Regions from separate parts of the Sphingobacterium sp. R2 genome, predicted to be linked through region 2. Evidence: riboswitches for the same ligand, from Rfam matches in the RefSeq annotation. Region 2 holds a riboswitch; the other holds the start of a gene.
The links. Region 2 has a riboswitch for S-adenosylmethionine ahead of metE (5-methyltetrahydropteroyltriglutamate--homocysteine S-methyltransferase). Riboswitches for the same ligand answer to the same signal wherever they lie in the genome.
Positions count from the first base shown of each region.

Region 1: another riboswitch for S-adenosylmethionine. It lies ahead of VXM68_RS21820 (5-oxoprolinase); the one in region 2 lies ahead of metE (5-methyltetrahydropteroyltriglutamate--homocysteine S-methyltransferase).

Region 1 covers NZ_CP142884.1:5,216,472-5,222,087, forward strand. The annotation lists gene VXM68_RS21805 (oleate hydratase) at 1-530, shown strand, start outside; gene VXM68_RS21810 (3-hydroxyacyl-CoA dehydrogenase) at 610-1,506, shown strand; gene VXM68_RS21815 (DUF3050 domain-containing protein) at 1,656-2,426, opposite strand; SAM-I-IV-variant riboswitch at 2,636-2,729, shown strand; gene VXM68_RS21820 (5-oxoprolinase) at 2,796-3,059, shown strand; gene VXM68_RS21825 (hypothetical protein) at 3,092-3,397, opposite strand; gene VXM68_RS21830 (AraC family transcriptional regulator) at 3,573-4,451, shown strand; gene VXM68_RS21835 (hypothetical protein) at 4,588-4,920, shown strand; gene VXM68_RS21840 (hypothetical protein) at 4,938-5,366, shown strand; gene VXM68_RS21845 (DKNYY domain-containing protein) at 5,411-5,616, shown strand, end outside.
Region 2 covers NZ_CP142884.1:1,826,756-1,832,371, reverse strand. The annotation lists gene VXM68_RS07575 (sensor histidine kinase KdpD) at 1-1,551, shown strand, start outside; gene VXM68_RS07570 (response regulator transcription factor) at 1,654-2,343, shown strand; SAM riboswitch class I at 2,530-2,632, shown strand; gene metE (5-methyltetrahydropteroyltriglutamate--homocysteine S-methyltransferase) at 2,710-5,022, shown strand; gene VXM68_RS07560 (hypothetical protein) at 5,116-5,616, opposite strand, start outside.

The sequences.
Region 1 (5,616 bases), 2.0 Mb from region 2:
TGCCCGAATGTACCGGAGATGAAATTCTAGCCGAGTTATGCCACCATCTAGGCATCATTGATCAACTGGAGAATGTTATCACAAATACCATTGTACGTACGGCGTTTATGCCTTACATTACGTCTATGTTTATGCCTAGAGCAAAGGGTGACCGTCCAAGAGTTGTCCCTGAGGGCTGCAAAAATCTTGGCTTGGTCGGTCAGTTTGTCGAAACTAATAACGATGTGGTTTTTACCATGGAAAGCTCAGTACGCACAGCTCGGATTGCCGTATATGAACTTTTAAACTTAAATAAACAGGTTCCAGATATCAATCCCCTTCAATACGACATCCGTCATCTCTTAAAAGCAGCCAAAACGTTAAATGACGACAAACCGTTTATAGGAGAAGGTTTACTGCGTAAACTATTTAAAGGAACTTACTTTGAACATATCCTGCCACTTGGTTCCGCGGACGAGGAAGAGCATGAATCCTTTCTCACAGAGCAGATCAGCAAATTCAAAGATTGGTTAAAGGGAATCAAAGGATAAGGATAAAAATCAGAAAAGAACAGCAATGATTTTAAATAATAATAATAATAATAATAATAATAATAATAATAATAATAAGATGGACTTTAAAAATATAACAATTGCAGGAAGCGGTGTTTTAGGTTATCAGATCGCTTTCCAAACTGCTTTTCATGGCTATGATGTTACCGTATATGACATCAACGATGAGGTACTTGAAAAAGCAAAAGCTAAATTTGATCTTATGGCGCAGGCATTTGAGAAAGATCTTCATGCCAGTCAGGAACAACTGGCTTCAACCTTCGACAGACTCAGTTACGATTCAAACCTTGCTTCGGCAGTAGCAAACGCAGATTTTCTGATCGAAGCTGTTCCCGAAAACCCTGCCATTAAAATTGGTTTCTATCAGGAGTTAGCGAAAGTCGCTCCAGAGAAAACCATTTTTGCGACAAACTCCTCCACCCTACTACCAAGTCAGTTTGCCCAAGAAACTGGCCGTCCAGAGAAGTTCCTGGCGCTACATTTTGCCAATGAAATCTGGAAGCACAATACAGCAGAAATTATGGGCCATCCGGGTACAGACAAAACGGTATTTGAGCAGGTTGTAAACTTTGCAAAATCCATTGGCATGGTTGCCCTACCGCTGCATAAGGAGCAGCCTGGCTATATTGTAAACTCCTTACTTGTCCCATTACTTTCGGCAGCAACGGATCTTTTGGTCAACGAAGTAGCCGATGCCCAAACGATCGACAAGACTTGGATGGTTGCCACGGGAGCGCCAACAGGCCCCTTTGGCATACTCGATATCGTTGGCATCACAACAGCCTATAATATTAACAAAATGAGTGCCGAGGCAACCAATGATCCCATAAAGATAAAAACTGTAGCCTATCTCAAAGAACATTTTATAGACAAGAACAAATTAGGCGTCGCTACCGGGGAAGGGTTTTATACCTATCCCAATCCAGCCTATCAATCGCCAGACTTTTTGAAGTAATCGACTGGCTTTCGAAAGAACGCGACTTCAATAAACAGCTCGTGCATGATATTGCAAGATAACGGATAAATAAGACTTGTTATACAGTATACAGAAATGCCTTTCAAATGCTGATTTGAAAGGCATTTCTCCAACATCTGCTTAGCGTATTATCCATATAAGGAATCTTCAATTGCATTCCACAGTTGAATTCTTTTTTGCAGCGCAACTTTACTAATTTCCTTCATTTCCGTCCATTTAACCTCATCGTCCTTCGCAAGATCTGTAATCATCTGCATCGCCAATGGACCGTGTTCGTCACCATCTAAATCAATATGCCGCTGAAAATAATAAATAAAACTGTCTAAATTGGCTGTGGGGAAATTCGCTTTAATTTCTTCTAAAATAGACGTAAACATTCCGGGGATGAGGTCTTCACGTCCAAAGGTAAACACCGCCGCAATTTTATGCACCTCGCCCTCGGCAATCACTTCAAATGTAAAATTCAGAAAATCTTTGATTCGCTTATCCAATGTTGTCATTGCTATAACATCGAATATATTATCCGATTTTTTGGCATTGGCAATAAATTTATTGATCAAATGGAGATCGGCCCCCATAGCAGACATGGCGTCGAGATACATCTCAAAATGGCTTAATCGACGTCCATCGATATATTCATCCGACTCTTCTGCCAATACAATTTCATTAATCAAATAGCGCGTTGAAGGATGTTCACTGGCGAACCATGGAAGTGTGGTACAGGTTAATTTGATCTGTAAAGCTTTTAATAAAGACATAAAATCCCATACAGCATACACATGCCCTTCGGTAAAAGAACGTAAATTTTTGATCGTTTTGACTTTACGGTATAAAGGGTGTTGCAATAATACTTCGCGTTCAGCAGCAATGTATTCGTTAATTTCCGCAATTCTATTCATGGCGCAAAAGTATTGTGTTATCTCTGCTTTTTAAAGTATTTTCGATGAGATTACAGTAACATGATAAATTTCCCATCCAGCTAACCGCTTTATAACCAAATCACAGCCAACACCCCGCCTCGCTTTGACCTCCCTATTTCTGTAGCTAACGCCCATTTAACCTTAAAAACAAAAAAAAATTTCATTATAAAAAATAATCTACTATATTTGTAGAGTATTCAGAATTGCATGATGCAATACCAACCGAGTGGAGGCACCGCGGTGGTAAATTAATACGGGTTTCGACCAAAATAAACGTCGCAGAACGATTATTTTCCCAATAAGATCTGGATACAGTTTATGGTTTAATCCTTTAAATTTTTAAATTGTATGGCTACTACAACAAATCTTTACCAACATTTACTGGAAAAATTCAGTTATTACTCCACAGATGAACTGATCCAGCTCAACAACGACACCATTTTAGGACAAGGCTGGGGATCATCGAAAGCTACCTTCAGGACAGCTTTGATCAGTACGTTTTCAAAAAGGGGACTTGATCTTTCTAATATTATTTCCAAGGAAGACGGTTTCACCTCGGTGAAGCAGGTACCTGTACGCTTGGAACAGAATGTCCTGATTCCTTTACAGTAATGCCCTATAAACAAAAAAAGAGTAGGCCTAGCCTACTCTTTCGTCAATGAGTGATGATATCTTAATGTATGATTGAGCGAATGGGCTGTTTGCCGAGCGTCGTCTTTGTAGGACGAGAGATCGTCGCAATTTTGAATTTCTGCCACATCCACTTTCGTTCTTACTTTGCTGATGACCTGATTTAATTCCGATTTCCAGTTGCCCGGATCGCCAAAATCGTCCATCCAATTTTTATTGATAAACTTTTTGTAGTTCAAAAGCAAAATATACAATTCCTCACCACTACCGGCGCGATTGATTGACGTGCGCCAGTTCTCTAATTTTTCTTTAAAACTCATAACCAGCAATATACAAAAGAAATACGACTTGACCAAATATTCCGAGTTTTACCGTACGTATTGACAAAGATTTGACAGGATAATCGCTTTTTCGTCGGGGTCGACAATTTCATAAAAACTGTTATCTTTATCACCGCAGCCTGAGCGCTTAAACGGTTGCAATTTAGTTGAATACATGAGTATGCGATATTTTGATTTTGAAAACAGTAAATACGGCTTTCCCTTAGCGATGGATGCCCATCGGTTTGAGGACAATACCGACCTGATTTTTGAAGCCGAACCACACACCATCAACTTTTTTGAGATCATGTTTTTTGAACAGGGAAGCGGGGTGGCATATACCAATGAAAAACGTATTGATCTATGCCCAGGAACCATTTTATTCGCTTTTCCCAATCAGATCAAGCAATATGAATTTGATAAAAATAGCGTCAAAGGATTCCATTTAATCTTCAAACCTGAGTTTTTGGAATCGTTCTTTCAGGATAAGACACTTGTATATAAACTACCCTATTTTTACAACTATTCATTTTCGCCCTATATTGTCGCAGCAACTCATGATTTCGAGGTATTTAAAATCCTGCTTTCCGAAATTGTTTTTGAGATCGGAACATTTCGATCCGACAGTCCCAATATGATTCGCGCATTCCTTGCCAGTATTTTACTGCGGCTGGATCGGCTATTTCGCGCATTTCACCATATAGCCAATGAAGGCTCGAACAATAATTTGCTGACGCGATTTAAAATGCTCATGGAAGAGCATGTCAACTCCAACCTGAACTGCAATCAATACGCGGACTTACTGAAAATACATCGCAATGAGCTGAATCGTCAAATTAAAGCTTATACGGGCCACAGTCCAATCCACCTAATCCAACGCCGAAAAGTTCAAGAAATCAAACAGCGGCTTCTCCTGGACGAGCAGTCTATCGCCCAAATTGCCGTTGAACTTCATTTCAGCGATCCTAATAATCTTTCCAGATTTTTTAAAAAACTAACGGGCATATCTCCTTACGCCTATAAGCAGAAAATGCAAAATGATAGTTTTTCATAAACTTGTGATAGCTATCCATTGACAAAGCGGGGCTATCTTTGCATAGATCGTCGTTGCATTCATCAGATGACGGTCACCGTTTTAAGATTCATCAGCTGGATACGTTTATGTTATCGAGCATCACACTTGAAAAAATATGCTAAAAGCACTACTATTCTGTTGTTCACTTTATGGGCTACTTACTAACCCCGCATACCGTATTACTGGCCGTTTAGTTGACCACCAGTACAATCCGGTTGGTTATTTCATAATTGAAACCTTTGTATCCAATACGGAAAGGGAGCCCTTGGCCTTATTAGGTCGGGATACCGTTAGGAATAGCAATGGCGAATTTAAGATCAAGGTGTTAAAAAAGGGGAGCTATCTTCTAAGGATAGCCGTTCCGGATTACACCGATTATTCTCTTTTTACCACCATACAGGATTCAACCTACTCCTTTCCTGAAATACATTTGCAGCAAACAAAATAAGTGTTACCTATTCAACCTTGTATCCCATAGACCGCATTTTTGCGATCGCATTTGCCTTCTCTAGGGTGATTGGTCGTATTCGCTTAAGGTATCCTAGGGGCTTACTAGCCCCCTTGTTTGCCTATTCTTTGCCGACTGGTTGCTATTTAGTTACCATTTTAGCAGAGAAACAGCTAAAAAACACCAATCAAACAGCAGAGAAACGGCAAAGAAACAGCAGAGAAACAGCAGAGAAACGGCAAAGAAACAGCAGAGAAACGGCAAAGAAACAGCAAGGAATAAGCAGAGAAAGAGCAAACCAATGCCAAGCCAATCTCCTAGCAGGAGCGAAGAAGTACCAAAGAATAGGCAAAGAAATACCAAAGAACGCAGGAAAAAACACTGCGTATTATCTGCAAAAAATCAATCGACAACTAAACTTTTACCTTATATTGCGGTCTCATTAACACGTACACAAACAAGAATTCTTCTATTTTAGTCCAAACGCGATATGATACTAGCTATTTCCTTCAAAACCATGCTCGCCCTTCTTCTGCTTGGCTCTGCCAGCGATGTCTATGTTGATAATAGCAAATACGAAAATAGCAGTGCCTATATCCATCAAGACCAGTTGGGAGACGGCTATGCCAAAATTGGCGGTCGTATTTACTATCGTGGTAAAGAAATTGTCAATGCCAATGCCGGTTCTTTTCAGTT
Region 2 (5,616 bases):
GAAGAGCTAAAGAACAAGCAGCATACTATTTTCTCCAACTTCAAAGAGCAAGAAGATCAATTACGTGCGTTATATCCTAATGTTATTGAAATAAAAAATTCATTTTACGAGACATATATTAAAAGACCAGAGTACCAGAAATACATCAAATTTTCTGTTTCAAATGAGCTTACCGATGACAATCTCGTACAAGCCTTTATCATGCTCAACGCATCAAAGGTAGATGATCAGGTGAGCGGAAAAGATGATAGTACGCGCTTTGTTATTCCCTTACTGGATGGCCTGGTTGATCAGCAAACCAAATTCAGGGTAGCCACCTTACCCCCAAGAGAGGATGCAAAACTTACAAAAACGATCGCTGATTTAGAAAAAAGACTGGATGTGCTTAATAAAAAGAACTCCTGGTCGGGGTTTAACGTTTACGATTCTGTTGCCATGTTGGGGGGCAAAAAGGCTGACTATATCGAAGATGTCGCTATTGGAATGGAATTGGCTAAACGCCCATTGAAAGATAGGTTAAATATTATCATCGTTCAAGAGCTTATCAAGGAGGAATTGGCTCAACGCGACATCAGAGCGCCATTTAATATCGAAATATGGAGCACAAACAATATTTTACTTAATAATATCCTTAACGAAGCGGCATTAAAGAATCCTTCAAATACAACACGGTACTCCACTGCTCTCTTTAAAGGCGACATTGGTGCTGCGCCGGGAAAATTAACGATTTATTTTCCAGACAAAAAGGCGATTATTGCAGATAACATGGGTTATCTCCTTTTGCCTATGCTTGCACTACTTTTTTTATTAGTAGGGTGTTTTGCATACACGTTGATTATCATCTTTAGACAAAAGAAAGTTTCGGAGATGAAAACAGATTTTATCAACAACATGACACATGAGTTTAAGACGCCAGTTGCGACTATCATGATTGCTAGTGAATCGCTTAAGGACCCCGATATCAATGCCGACCATAAACGCGTTCAAAAATTGGCCAATATCATTTACGACGAGAATGTTAGATTAGGAAATCACATTGAACGTGTACTTGATTTAGCTCGACTAGAAAAAGAAACCTTAAAATTAGATCAGGTAGATGTTCATATTAACGATCTTGTTTCTGCGGTTACAGACAGTATGCAGCTCAGAATGCAGAATATTGGCGGAAAATTTACTATTGATCTGGCAGCCACTAAAGATATCGTCGTTGGCGACGAACTGCATTTCTCAAACGTATTTTATAACCTATTGGATAATGCAATTAAATACAACAAAGGTGATCTACATGTGAATATACAATCAAAAAACGTCGGTGATAGTATTGTGGTCACTATAGCTGACAATGGTATCGGTATGAGCCGAGATCACCTTCAAAAGATTTTTGACCAGTTTTACCGCATACCTACGGGGAATGTCCACAATGTAAAAGGATTTGGTCTCGGTCTAAGTTATGTACAAGATATTCTGAGGAGACTGAATGGAAAAATTACGGTTAAAAGCGAAAAAGATAAGGGCACGACCTTTGAGGTAATATTGCCTACAAAAAAATAAAAGGTTCCTTTTTTGTATATTTCCTCTGTAAAAGAATTTTAAAGGTAGAGGAAGCTGATTTATCAGCATCAAGGGAATTCGTTAAAATTTAAAGTATTCATTATGCAAAAGATATTATTAGCAGAAGACGATCCTAATTTAGGGGATCTTTTAAAAGACTATCTCGAATTAAAGGGAAAATTTGACGTCACACTATGTACAGATGGTGATGAAGCAATATCCCAATTCAAGAAAAATAACTACGACCTCTGCATCTTCGATGTGATGATGCCTAAAAAAGACGGCTTCTCGGTTGGGCGTGAAATCAGAAAAACGAACAATACTGTTCCTATAATCTTTGCCACAGCAAAAGGTATGATGGAAGATAAAACTGAAGCTTTTGAACTTGGAGGAGATGATTATATCACCAAGCCGTTTCGCGTTGAGGAATTGTTACTTCGCATCAATGCTCTGCTTAAACGCAGTGTTCGTGATAAAGAGGAAGAGATCGTTGCAGACAAATTTGAAATTGGCGATTATTTCTTTGATTATACAAGCCAGCAGATTTCCTATAAAGGGCAGATGCAAAAACTATCGACTAAAGAGGCTGAACTATTACGCCTGCTCTGCCTAAAGAAAAATGATGTATTGACAAGAGAGGAGGCTTTATTAAAAATATGGCATGATGACAACTATTTTACGGGTAGAAGTATGGATGTCTTTCTCAGTAAACTTCGAAAATATTTGAAAGAGGATAGTAAAGTGGAGATTGTAAATGTACATGGAAAAGGTTACAAACTTTTGGTAAGCTAAAAACAGAGGGAAGGAGTAATAGGATCATTCCCATTTTTTTTGTCTATAGTGTATAGAATTATGAAATAAAGTAATAATTCGATGAAAAGAAGAGAAAAAAACAATTTTATTCTTAGTAGAATATAAAAAATAAATACACTTTTCTAAAAAATTTGCATTTTTAAAATAATTACGTTACCTTAGCATCGCTTATAGAGAAAGGCAGAGGGAATAGACCCGATGAAGCCTTAGCAACCTGTCCCTTGACAAGGTGCTAAATTCTACCCATTGTATATGGGAATGATAAGCCGAAGTCACCAAATTCTAGTGTGTCCTTCTCTCTCTAGCAAGAAATATAGTTGAAAAAAAATATTAAAAACATTCATTATGTTATTGACTAACAATTTAGGTTACCCTCGTGTGGGCGCGTTCCGCGAATTGAAAAAAGCCAATGAGGCCTATTGGGCTAAAAAATCTTCTGTTGAGGAATTATTGGATACCGCAAAAAAAATACGTGAAGGCAATTGGAAAACACAAAAAGATGCTGGAATAGATTTGATCCCTTCCAATGATTTCTCCTTTTACGATCAAGTATTGGATTTAACCCTTACGGTTGGTGCAATTCCTGCCCGTTACCATTCTTTATTGAATAAAGTAGACAACAATTACAGTTTAGATCTATATTTCGCTATGGCTCGTGGTTTCCAACAGGAAGGAATCGACGTGACTGCAATGGAAATGACCAAGTGGTTAGATACCAACTACCATTACATGGTACCAGAATTTACAAAAGATCAAGAATTTAAATTGACTTCTGAAAAATTCTTAAACGAATACAACGAAGCAAAATCCTTGGGCATTGATACTAAACCAGTTTTACTCGGTCCGATCACTTACCTATTGATCGGTAAAGAAAAAGAAACTGGCTTCGACCGTATCGATTTATTGGATAAACTTGTTCCTGTATACGAGGAAATATTGGCTAAACTAGCTGATGCTGGTGCACAATATGTCCAGATTGACGAGCCTTTCTTAGCTTTGGATTTAGATGCTAAAGTAAAAGCTTTATATCAACCTACTTTCGAAAAATTAGCTGCAGCAGCAAAAAATATCAAATTAATCGCAACGACTTACTTCGAAGCTTTAAAAGACAACGAAGATATCGCAGTTAACTTACCTGTCCATGCTTTACATTTGGATCTGGTACGTGGTGAAAACCAATTGGATACGGTACTAGCTAAAGTTCCAGCTTCATTAACATTATCTTTAGGTATTGTTGAAGGTCGTAACATCTGGAAAAATGATTACGAAAAATCATTGGTTAAAATCAAACAGGCTGTTGATGCATTAGGAAAAGACCGCGTTTGGGTGGCTCCTTCTTCATCATTGTTGCATGTTCCTTTTGACCTAGATAATGAGCATAATGAACAATCATTACCTGCTGAAGTAAAGAATTGGTTAGCTTTTGCCAAACAAAAATTAGCTGAAGTGAAAGACTTAGCTGTACTGGCAGAAGGCGAAGTTGATGCGGAAACAGCGAAACGTTTTGAAGCGAACAAAGCTGCTGCTGAGAGCCGCCGCACTTCTCCATTAATTCACAAACCTGAAGTTAAGACACGTACAAGCAATATCACTGATGACGATGCAAAACGTACTTCATCATTTGCAGACCGTAAAGCAGCGCAACAAGCGAAATTTAACTTGCCGGCATTCCCTACCACAACGATAGGTTCTTTTCCACAAACAAAAGATGTTCGTAAATGGAGAGCAGATTTGAAAAAAGGTGCTATTACTCAAGAGGAATACGATAAAGCAATCGCAGAAGAAACGGAAAACACCATCCGTCTTCAAGAGCAATTGGATATCGACGTATTAGTACACGGCGAATTTGAGCGTAATGACATGGTTGAATACTTCGGTGAACAACTAGCTGGCTACGCTTTCACACAAAACGGTTGGGTTCAGTCTTACGGTTCTCGTTGTGTTAAACCTCCGATTATCTATGGTGACGTTTACCGTCCAAAGGACATGACTGTACGTTGGTCATCTTACGCACAATCGTTGACAAACCGTCCGGTGAAAGGTATGTTGACTGGTCCGGTTACCATCTTACAATGGTCTTTCGTACGTAACGATCAACCGCGTTCAACAACAACTTACCAAATTGCTTTGGCTATCCTGGATGAAGTACAAGCTTTGGAAAAAGCAGGTATCAAAATTATTCAAATTGATGAACCAGCTATCCGTGAAGGATTACCTTTACGTAAGGCTGATCAGAAAGATTACTTAAACTGGGCAGTACGTGCTTTCCGTGTTTCTTCTTCAAATGTAGAAAACGATACACAAATTCACACACACATGTGTTATTCAGAATTCAATAATGTAATCGAAGATATCGCTGCAATGGATGCTGATGTTATCACGATCGAGACTTCACGTTCTCAAATGAAATTATTGAATGCTTTCGCTGGCGACTTTAAATATCCAAATGATATTGGTCCGGGTGTTTATGATATTCACTCTCCACGTGTGCCCAGCAAAGACGAGATGGTAGATCTATTGCGTAAAGCAAAAGCAGTAGTTCCGGCAGAACAACTTTGGGTTAATCCTGACTGCGGATTGAAGACCCGTGCTTGGCCAGAAACCAAAGCAGCTTTAGAATCTATGGTGGAAGCTGCCAAAATCTTAAGAGCAGAATAATTCCTAAACGCTATTGATTAAGCCCTAGGTGAAATCTCACCTAGGGCTTTTTTTTTCGCATATTAATCTAAAAATTGTAGCCAGATCAAGGGCCTACTTATGATCAGGATTACTTTCTTTCTTCCTAATCTTCCCACTACCTTTACTAATTTCCTGCTTTCCTCTAATCCGCTCCTCAATCGACTTCAGGCTTGACGAAAAATCAAGATCAACATTTTCAAGTTTCGCGATTTTTAACGCCTTCAACGCCTTTTTGTATTTTCTTAATTTTTCAAATAGAAGTGCTTTCTTTAGCCAGATCCCTGCCAGAGGCATCCCCGGAAGTGTCAAAGCGAATTTAATCGTTTTTTTTGCAGCTTCATATTCTCCCATATCAATCAATGTCTGAATGAAATAAGGATAAACTTCCACTGCCCGCACATTATGCGCCAAGGCTTCCTGGAAATACCTTTTTGCCTGCTCATAATCAAACAACTGTTCGGCATGAACTCTTCCCATCAAACAAAGCGCCATTGTATTGGACTCATCATAGGATAGCGCATAAGATAAGGACTCTATTGTCTCCTCCAAATATATCGGATAGTTATCCAGTGC